4 regions of the Aminobacter sp. BA135 genome follow, and region 4 is predicted to be linked to each of the others. Evidence: riboswitches for the same ligand, from Rfam matches in the RefSeq annotation. Region 4 holds a riboswitch; each other region holds the start of a gene.
What was found. A riboswitch is a leader RNA that binds a small molecule or an ion and turns the genes downstream of it on or off. The one in region 4 is predicted to bind cobalamin.
Positions count from the first base shown of each region.

Region 1: another riboswitch for cobalamin. It lies ahead of SLT36_RS13630 (CbtB domain-containing protein); the one in region 4 lies ahead of bluB (5,6-dimethylbenzimidazole synthase).
Region 2: another riboswitch for cobalamin. It lies ahead of SLT36_RS00860 (aromatic ring-hydroxylating oxygenase subunit alpha); the one in region 4 lies ahead of bluB (5,6-dimethylbenzimidazole synthase).
Region 3: another riboswitch for cobalamin. It lies ahead of SLT36_RS27165 ((2Fe-2S) ferredoxin domain-containing protein); the one in region 4 lies ahead of bluB (5,6-dimethylbenzimidazole synthase).

Region 1 covers NZ_CP139572.1:2,808,042-2,810,235, forward strand. The annotation lists gene SLT36_RS13620 (DUF1624 domain-containing protein) at 1-42, opposite strand, end outside; gene SLT36_RS13625 (gamma-glutamylcyclotransferase) at 164-853, shown strand; cobalamin riboswitch at 921-1,117, shown strand; gene SLT36_RS13630 (CbtB domain-containing protein) at 1,153-1,329, shown strand; gene SLT36_RS13635 (CbtA family protein) at 1,346-2,122, shown strand; gene cobU (bifunctional adenosylcobinamide kinase/adenosylcobinamide-phosphate guanylyltransferase) at 2,115-2,194, shown strand, end outside.
Region 2 covers NZ_CP139572.1:167,988-170,181, reverse strand. The annotation lists gene metH (methionine synthase) at 1-692, shown strand, start outside; cobalamin riboswitch at 780-986, shown strand; gene SLT36_RS00860 (aromatic ring-hydroxylating oxygenase subunit alpha) at 1,105-2,194, shown strand, end outside.
Region 3 covers NZ_CP139572.1:5,607,574-5,609,767, reverse strand. The annotation lists gene SLT36_RS27165 ((2Fe-2S) ferredoxin domain-containing protein) at 451-1,230, opposite strand; cobalamin riboswitch at 1,346-1,538, opposite strand.
Region 4 covers NZ_CP139572.1:1,932,557-1,934,750, reverse strand. The annotation lists gene SLT36_RS09435 (outer membrane beta-barrel protein) at 1-550, shown strand, start outside; gene bluB (5,6-dimethylbenzimidazole synthase) at 547-1,278, opposite strand; cobalamin riboswitch at 1,326-1,510, opposite strand; gene galU (UTP--glucose-1-phosphate uridylyltransferase GalU) at 1,574-2,194, opposite strand, start outside.

The sequences.
Region 1 (2,194 bases), 880 kb from region 4:
AGAAGGTGCTTTGATCTGGTCTGGGTCCAGTTGCATCGTCATGTTGTTCGCTTCTGCGTTTTCGGGTGTTGCAGCGCCCATGCAGCACTATCATGGTTGAAGCGGGGCGGAAGAGAGCAGAACTGTCTGTCGTGCACAGGGTTAAGCAATTGATGGGGCGGGCATGAGCGGACGAAAGATGGCGCTGACCGAAGAGCTGGTGGCGCGTTGCCATCGCGAGGTCGCCGACACGGGCCCCGACCCCGATGCGATGCATCTCGACGACGCCGACTATGAGGTGATGATCGACGAGACGCTTGCCGCGCGCCCTGGCAATGGTCCGTTGTGGCTGTTTGCCTATGGATCGCTGATCTGGAAACCCGAGGTGGAGCACACCGACGAAAGGGTGGCGCTGGCACGCGGCTGGCACCGTTCGTTCTGCATCAACATGACCCGCTGGCGCGCCACAAAGGCTGAGCCTGGACTGATGATGGGCATGGATCGTGGCGGCCAGTGCAAGGGCGTGGCGCTCAGGCTGACGGACGGCGACCGCCGCGAGCAGCTGGACAAGCTGTTTCGCCGCGAGATGACGCTGAAACCCTCCACCTACAAGCCGCGCTGGCTGAATCTCGCCACCGATGAAGGTCCGTTGACCGCGCTCGCCTTCGTCATCAACCGCAAAGGCCACGCCTATGCCGGCGCGCTGGGCGAGGACGCGGTGGCGGAGCGACTGGCGACGACATGCGGCCATTGGGGTTCGGCTGCGGACTACCTCTATAATGTGGTCAGCAACCTCGAGCAGCGGGCGATCCACGACCGGCATCTGTGGCGGCTCCAGCATCTGGTGGCCGAGCGAATCGTGGCCCGCGGATGATCGCCGGAACGCCGCTTTCGAGCGCGGCGGCGTCGGAATTTGGTTTGCCGCCCAAGCCATTTGTTTCTATAGTTGCGGCGTCGTCGGTTCCGTAACGGAATCAAGAGGGAATGCGGTAAGGGCCATTTGAAGGTCCGAAGCCGTGGCTGCCCCCGCAACTGTATGCGGTTAGCTCTCCCCAAATGCCACTGAAGCTTGCTTCGGGAAGGCGGGGAAGGGTGCCGATCCGCAAGCCAGGAGACCTGCCGGCGACAGGCACTTATCTCTGTGCCCTCGGGTGGAGGGCGAAAGGACTTACGATGAACACTGTTTCTGCTCTCGGCACCGACGTCTCTTCGCAGTCGCGTAGCATGCAGCTGGCGCTTGCCGCGCTGCTCGGCCTTTTCGTTGTTGGCTTCCTCGGGTTCTCGCATATGGACGTGGTGCACAACGCTGCCCACGACTATCGCCACTCGATGGCTTTCCCCTGCCACTAACCAAGGCGATCCAACAATGTCCATCTTCAGAAACGTCGTGTTCATCGCGGCGATCAGCGGGCTATTGGCCGGCGTGGTCCTTGCTGCACTCCAGACCTATGCAACCGTCCCGCTGATCCTCAAGGCGGAGACCTATGAGAACGCCGGCGGCGGCCATGAGCACGCCGCGGCACCAGTTGCCGGCACTGAGGCGAACGCCCCTGCGGCCGGCGCCGAAACCACGGCGGCACAGACTGCGGCGCCAGCCGAGGAAGAAGCATGGGCTCCGGCCGACGGCGCTGAACGTTTTGCCTATTCGGCGCTCGCCAATATTGTCAGCGGCATCGCTTTCGGCCTGATCCTGGTCGCCGTTTCCGAGTTTGCCGGTGGCATCGCCAACTGGCGCCAGGGCGTGTTCTGGGGCTTTGCCGGCTTTGCCGTGTTTACCCTGGCTCCCGGTCTTGGCCTGCCGCCAGAGCTGCCGGCGATGCCGGCCGCCGATCTTGGCGCACGCCAGATCTGGTGGACGCTGACCGTCGTCGCCACCGCAGCGGGTCTCGCGCTGATCGCCTTCAAGCAGTCGCTGCCGCTGGCGATACTCGGCGTCGCGCTGATCGTTGCGCCGCACATCGTCGGTGCACCGCAACCGGAAAGCCACGAGTCGCCGATTCCGGCAGACCTGCACCACAGCTTCGTCGTCGCCGTCACAATCACCAATCTGGTGTTCTGGGTCGTTCTGGGTGCGGTGGCGGGCTATGTGCGCAACCGCTTCATGAGCGAACCGGCGCCGTCGCTGAACGGCCGCCTTGCCTGAGAAGCTGACCTTCCTGCTCGGCGGCGCGCGCTCCGGCAAGAGCGCGCATGCCGAGCGGCTCATCACCCATTT
Region 2 (2,194 bases), 1.8 Mb from region 4:
CCGTTGGCGACGACGTCAGGCTGTTCACCGACGAGGCACGCAGCGAGGAGCTTGCCACCTTCTTCACCTTGCGCCAGCAACTGACCAAGCGCGACGGCAAGGCCAATGTCGCGCTGGCGGATTTCATCGCTCCCGCCGACAGCGGCAAGCCGGATTATCTCGGCGGCTTCGTGGTCACTGCAGGCATCGAGGAAGTGGCGATCGCCGAGCGCTTCGAACGCGCCAATGACGACTACTCCTCGATCATGGTCAAGGCACTGGCCGACCGTTTCGCCGAGGCCTTCGCCGAGCGCATGCACGAGAAGGTGCGCAAGGAGTTCTGGGGCTACGCGCCTGATGAAAACCTCGCGCCCGACGACCTGATCGGTGAGCCCTATCGCGGCATCCGTCCGGCGCCGGGCTATCCCGCCCAGCCCGACCACACCGAAAAGGTGACCTTGTTCCGCCTGCTCGATGCCGAGAAAACCGCCGGCGTCAGCCTCACCGAAAGCATGGCGATGTGGCCGGGCTCGTCGGTGTCGGGCATCTATCTCGCCCACCCCGAAAGCTATTATTTCGGCGTCGCCAAGGTCGAGCGCGACCAGGTCGAAGACTATGCACGGCGCAAGGACATGACCGTCGCCGAGGTCGAACGCTGGCTCGGGCCGATCCTCAACTATGTGCCGGCATCGTTCGCCGAAGCGGCCGAATAGCAACACGATGACATCACATGGGCTCTGTCGCCTTTGCGCTGAGCCCGTGTCGTTTTCATGCTCGTGCCCGGCCACCAATCCGTGGTCTGATCCGGTCATGTTCAAGGTGCTGCTTCGAGTGTGAGACGAAGCGGAGAATTGGGAAGCCGGTGAGAAGCCGGCGCTGCCCCCGCAACGGTGGCGGAGTTATTGTTTCGACGGGAGACCACTGGGCCAGCCGGCCTGGGAAGGTGTCGAGACAGTCCGAAAGGACAGCTCCGAAGCCCGGAAACCAGCCTTGAACCTGACAGAACTCGACTGATCGCGGTGGGCGGTCAAGAGGCGGATCGTTGCTGCACGGACCTCTGCGTCCGCCGGCTGGCGTTCTTCCCAAATCAAGCCACCCGTTCAGTCCTTGGTGCGAGGACAGGACATGGATGCGAAGAACGAAATGCTGAAGCTGCTGCGCGGACGCCGCGACGGGTTCAGCCTGGCACAGCCCTTTTACACCGACCCGGATTTCTACCGGCTCGACCTCGAGCTGATCTGGTACCGCGACTGGCTGTTTGTCGGCCATGACTGCGAACTGGCCAAGCCGGGCAGCTTCTTCACCGTCCAGGTCGGCGACTATCCCGTCGTGCTCGTCCGCGACCAGAAGGGCGAGCTGCGCGCCTTCCACAATTCCTGCCGCCACCGCGGCAGCCGCGTCTGCACCACAGAAAAGGGCACCGCGGCAAAGCTCGTCTGCCCCTATCACCAGTGGACCTACGAACTCGACGGCCGCCTGCTGTTCGCGCGCCAGATGGCGGAAGGCTTCGACAAGAGCCAGTTCGGCCTGAAGCCGGTCGCCTGCGAATCCGTCGGCGGCTACATCTTCATCTGCCTCGCCGACGAGCCCGCCGACTTCGCGCCGATGCGGGCCATGGTCGAGCCGTACCTGCTGCCGCACCGGCTGCGCGAAGCCAAAGTCGCCTTCGAAAGCACAATCGTCGAGAAGGGAAACTGGAAGCTGGTCTGGGAAAACAACCGCGAGTGTTACCACTGCGCCGGTAATCACCCTGAGCTGTGCAAGACCTTTCCCGAGGCGCCGAACGTTACCGGCGTCAATGGCGCCGAAAGCGATCCCGAAATGCTGGCGCACTGGGCAAAGTGCGAGGCGGTGGGGTTGCCGAGCAAGTTCCGCATCGATGCCGGCGGCCAGTACAGGGCGACACGCGCGCCACTGCTGCGTGACGCGGTGAGTTACACCATGTCGGGCAAGCGCGCAGTGCGGAAGAACCTCTCCGACAGCGTCTCGGCCGACAGGATCGGCACGCTGCTGCTCTATCACTATCCGACAACCTGGAACCATGTGCTCGGCGACCATGCCGTCACCTTCCGCGTGCTGCCGATCAGCGCCACGGAAACCGCCGTCACCACCAAATGGCTGGTTCACAAGGATGCCGTCGAAGGCGTCGACTACGACCTGGCCGAACTGACCCATGTCTGGACAGAGACCAACGACCAGGACCGCCGCATCGTCG
Region 3 (2,194 bases), 2.1 Mb from region 4:
CATGTTGCCATATCCCCGCGGCGAAGGCGGTGACAGAGATCTTTGCGCCGCGATGTAAGTCTCGCGCCGACGCACCAACTCTTCGCGGACATCACGCCGCGAATAGGATACTTGAATTGCCATGACTGCCACCGCCCACTGAACTGATCTAGCCCTGCGCAATAGTCGCTGATGTTTCCCTTGGGTCAATTAGATCGATGGATTGACGTGGATCGCAACAGGCTGCGTCAGCCCATCAGACCTGTGCCCGACGACCCCAGGTGCCGCTGCCGCTGCTGAGCGTTTCAGCCTTGGCTTCCAGCCAGTTGCGGATATCGGCGGGAACATCCGTCGATCCGTTGAGTGGCGGATTGCGCGCCGTGCCTGGTAAAGACGTCGTGATAGTGGACGATCGACAACGGCAAGCGTTGCTGTTCGGCCGACACGATCCCCCTTGTTTTCAATAGGCCTTCACCGCAGCACCTGCTTGCGGCCGGTGGGGTGGTAGGCAAAGTCGTCGACCACCGCGCCGCCGAGCAGATGTTCGGTGACTATGCGGTCGACGGCGGCCTCGGTGACCCCGCCGTAATAGGTGCCTTCGGGAAAGACCTGCAGCACCGGTGCCAGGTTACAGGGGCCAAGGCAGGTCGATTTGGCGCTCATCATGCCGTCGCCGGTCACGCGCAGCTTCTGGCGGTCCTGCTGGTTGCGCAGGTGGCCCCAGATCAGGTCCGCGCCGGCGGCATTGCACGGGCCGCCCTGGCAGACCAGCACGCGGCGTTTCTGCGCCGGCACGAGCGAACCCTCCGGCGCCAGCCTGTCGAGCGGCGGGATGGGCGGCGTCGCGTCGGCACCGGTGACGAGGTCGGCCATCATTGCAGCCAGCAGCGGGCTTTCGGCGAGGCCCCGCGCGATGCGCACCGTCGGCCAAGGTGCCGCGTCCTCGGCCTGCCAGCGGCGCAGCGACTTGGTGAGCCAGGCATTGAAGCTGGGCTCGATCGGCAGCATCAGCGGCAGGATGAGGATATCGGAGAAATCCTGCTGGCGAAGTGCCGCAAGCGCCTCGCGCAGCGACGGCGTGCCTTGTTCGGTGAAGCCGAAGCTGGTGTGATCGACGCCGGGCAACGCCGCGGCGAGATCACAGAGCTGCTGCATCTGCCTGTAGGGCGCGGCAGCAAAGGCCGACCTGGCGACGAGCACGATGGCACGTCTGGCCTGGGACTGCGCGGTCTCAACTTCGGTATTGTGCAAACGATCGATCCCTGGCCTGACTGCGGTCGGGATTGTCGCAACGCATGTTGGTGGAAGGCGATGGCCGATAGCGCCGCCTGCACGAACCTGCGCTCCGGTGGTACACCCCGCCCACGGAACATCACTCGGTCAGGCAGGTCTCCTGGCTCGCGGGTCTCGGCTCATTGCCTGCCTTCCCGGCCGTCGGCCAGTGACACAATCGGCAATGCGGCTCACCGCTTACAGTTGCGGGGCAGCTTCGGTTTCGCACCGAATTCCCTCTTAGCTTCCGCCCGAAAGCAGAAGAACCATAACCGCGCGGCAAGCTATATGCGGGCAGACGCAAGTCAAGGGTTGTCGATGGACAAGTACCTAGGCCAGCAATGCGCTGCCTTGCGATCGCCTGGTGTTGCTGCACATAGTCCGGCGATGGACGAAGATTGCCAAGCAGCCCTCCCGATCATGACCGTGCGCCATCGGGGCGCACCGGTAGAGACCGGAGATGGACATGCACCACAAGCGGAATAAGCCCAGGAATGCCAGGGCCGGCTGCCTTTTGTGCAAACCGCACAAGGCGAACGGCGCCTGCCCGAGGCATATAGACATGAAAATCGGCAACCGGCGTCGATATGAAGCGGGAAGCTCGCAGTTGCGATGTGAAGGCGTCCGCGGCTGATAAGCTTGTCTGCGCGACATCGGATGTGCGTGCGAGGGGACGCGCCCGCCCATTGATTGGGGGGGCAGGGCGGGCGCTAAGCTCGGGTGGTCCAAGGTGGGGTAAGGACGAGGTGAGCCTGTAGGTCGTTTAGAGGTTCCTAACGTAAGGTCAACCAACGCCAGCGAGCGGACGGCGCGGTCGTTCAACTTCTCGTGTAGAGCGGCTGGATCGCAAGCGGCGTCGAGCCCATCCAGGGCAATCTGAGCGGCCGTCCACCGGTGCGTTGCCAGGACACCGGCGAGTGTCGTGAGTTACCGCCAACGTGAA
Region 4 (2,194 bases):
ATTCGGCCGCCGGGTCTATGACCTGCGCTTCGACACCGCCGGTTTCGAGCGTTCGTCCAAGCGTACCGGCGCCCGCGCCGGCGTCGAGATCGACATGGGCGAAAAATTCGGCGGCGAGATTTCGGCCGGCTGGATCTCGGAGGATTTCGACGACGACCGGCTGAAGACGGTTTCGGCCGCGACGATCGCCGCCGATCTCAGATGGTCGCCGATGCGCGGCACGATCGTCGGCCTGACCGGCGAAACCTTCGTCGAGGGATCGACGACCCCGGGCGACAGCGGTTCGGTGCTCTACAACGGCCGCCTCAGCGTCGAACGGCAGATCCGTTCCAACCTGACTGCATTCCTCGCCGGCGGCGTCGGCTACCGCGACTATGCCAGCTCGAACGACCACGAGCTGAGGCTGAGTGCCGAAGCGGGCCTGACCTGGTGGCTCAACCGCTACGCCGGCCTGACCGGCAAGCTGCGCCATGAGACCTTCGACAGCACCTTGCCGTTCCGCGACGCCAAGACCAACAGCGTCTTCGTCGGGTTGAAAATCCAGCGCTAACCTTGGGGCAAACCGCCGATCGCGGCGGCTGAGGCCCTCAAGGCCGTCTCCCCCTGCCCCGCATAGACCTCGCTCATGATCAGCTCGGCAAGCGGCAGACGGCATCCCCAGCCATGGCGCTCGAGATCGGGCTTGTCGGCGAATTCGTTGACGTGGCCGACGCAGAGATAGGCCACCGGCACGACGTGATCGGGAATGCCTAGCAACTGCTTCAGCGCCTCGCGATCGAGGATGCTGACCCAGCCGACGCCTATGCCCTCGGCACGCGCGGCGAGCCAGAAATTCTGAACCGCGCAGACGGTGCTGAAGAGGTCCATCTCTGGATTGTGCCATCGCCCGAGCGGAGAGTTTGCCGAACGGCTGCGGTCGCAGGTGATGACCAGGTTGAGCGGGCTTTCGCAGATGCCTTCGAGCTTGAGCTTGCGGTACAGCTCCCGCCGCTCCTCGGCGATCTGAGGCAGTTCCTGCTGCCGCGCCGCAAAGAACAGGTCCCGGACCCGCTCGCGTCGTTCGCGATCTCTGATGACGATGAAGTTCCACGGCTGCATGAAGCCGACCGACGGCGCGTGATGGGCCGCCAGCAGCAGCCGCGCCAGCACATCGTCGTCGATCGGATCAGGCAGAAAATGGCTGCGAACGTCGCGGCGCGTGAAGATGGCGCGGTAAACGGCACCCTGTGCGGCGATATCGAAACAGACTGAAACGGCCTTCAACTGGTCAGCAAGCATCGCATATCCCCTGGCGAGCATGTCGGTTCCCTCCGCCTGACCATGCGGAGGTCGATGTCTGCCGGGCCGGTCTTCTGGCTCGAGTTCAACCCGTCTGCGGCGCCTTCCCGTTCAGGATGAACAGTGGCCTCTGCCGTTACGGTCCCTCTTACAGCGTTGGGCACGCCACGGATTTGCACCGTGTTCCCGATTCTCCCGCATCGCTGCGGGCACCTGGCAGGGTATGTCTAGCGGCAGCAGCGGCCGAAAGCCATCGCACCGTGCGTCCAATCCTGACGCACAGGCGACATGTGGCTTACTTGCCCGGCTTGATCTCGCCGAGCAGCCCTTCGATGACGCCGGCCATGCTCCTGCTGAGATCGGAGCGCGACAAGGCAAAGGCAACGTTGGCTTCGACGAAACCTTCCGGCGAGCCGCAGTCGAAGGTGCGGCCGCGATAATGATAGCCGTAGAAGGACTGCATCTTCTCGAGTTTGAGCATGGCGTCGGTCAGCTGGATCTCGTCGCCGGCGCCACGCTCCTGGCTTGCCAGGATGTTGAAAATCTCCGGCTGCAGAATGTAGCGGCCATTGATGAACAGGTTCGAGGGTGCCGTGCCCTGCTTGGGCTTTTCCACCATGCCCTCGATCTCGAAGCCGGTGTGAACCGACTTGCCCTTGCCGACGATGCCGTATTTGTGCGCCTCGGCCGGGTCGCATTCCTGGACAGCGATGATGTTGTTGGCGGTCTCGGCATAGAGCTCGACCATCTCGCGCATGCAGCTCTTTTCCGACTGCATGATCATGTCGGGCAACAACAGCGCGAAGGGCTCGTCGCCGACCAGCTCGCGCGCGCACCACACTGCGTGGCCAAGGCCGAGCGGTACCTGCTGGCGCGTGAACGAGGTCTGGCCCGGGGCCGGTTGCAACCGCTGCAG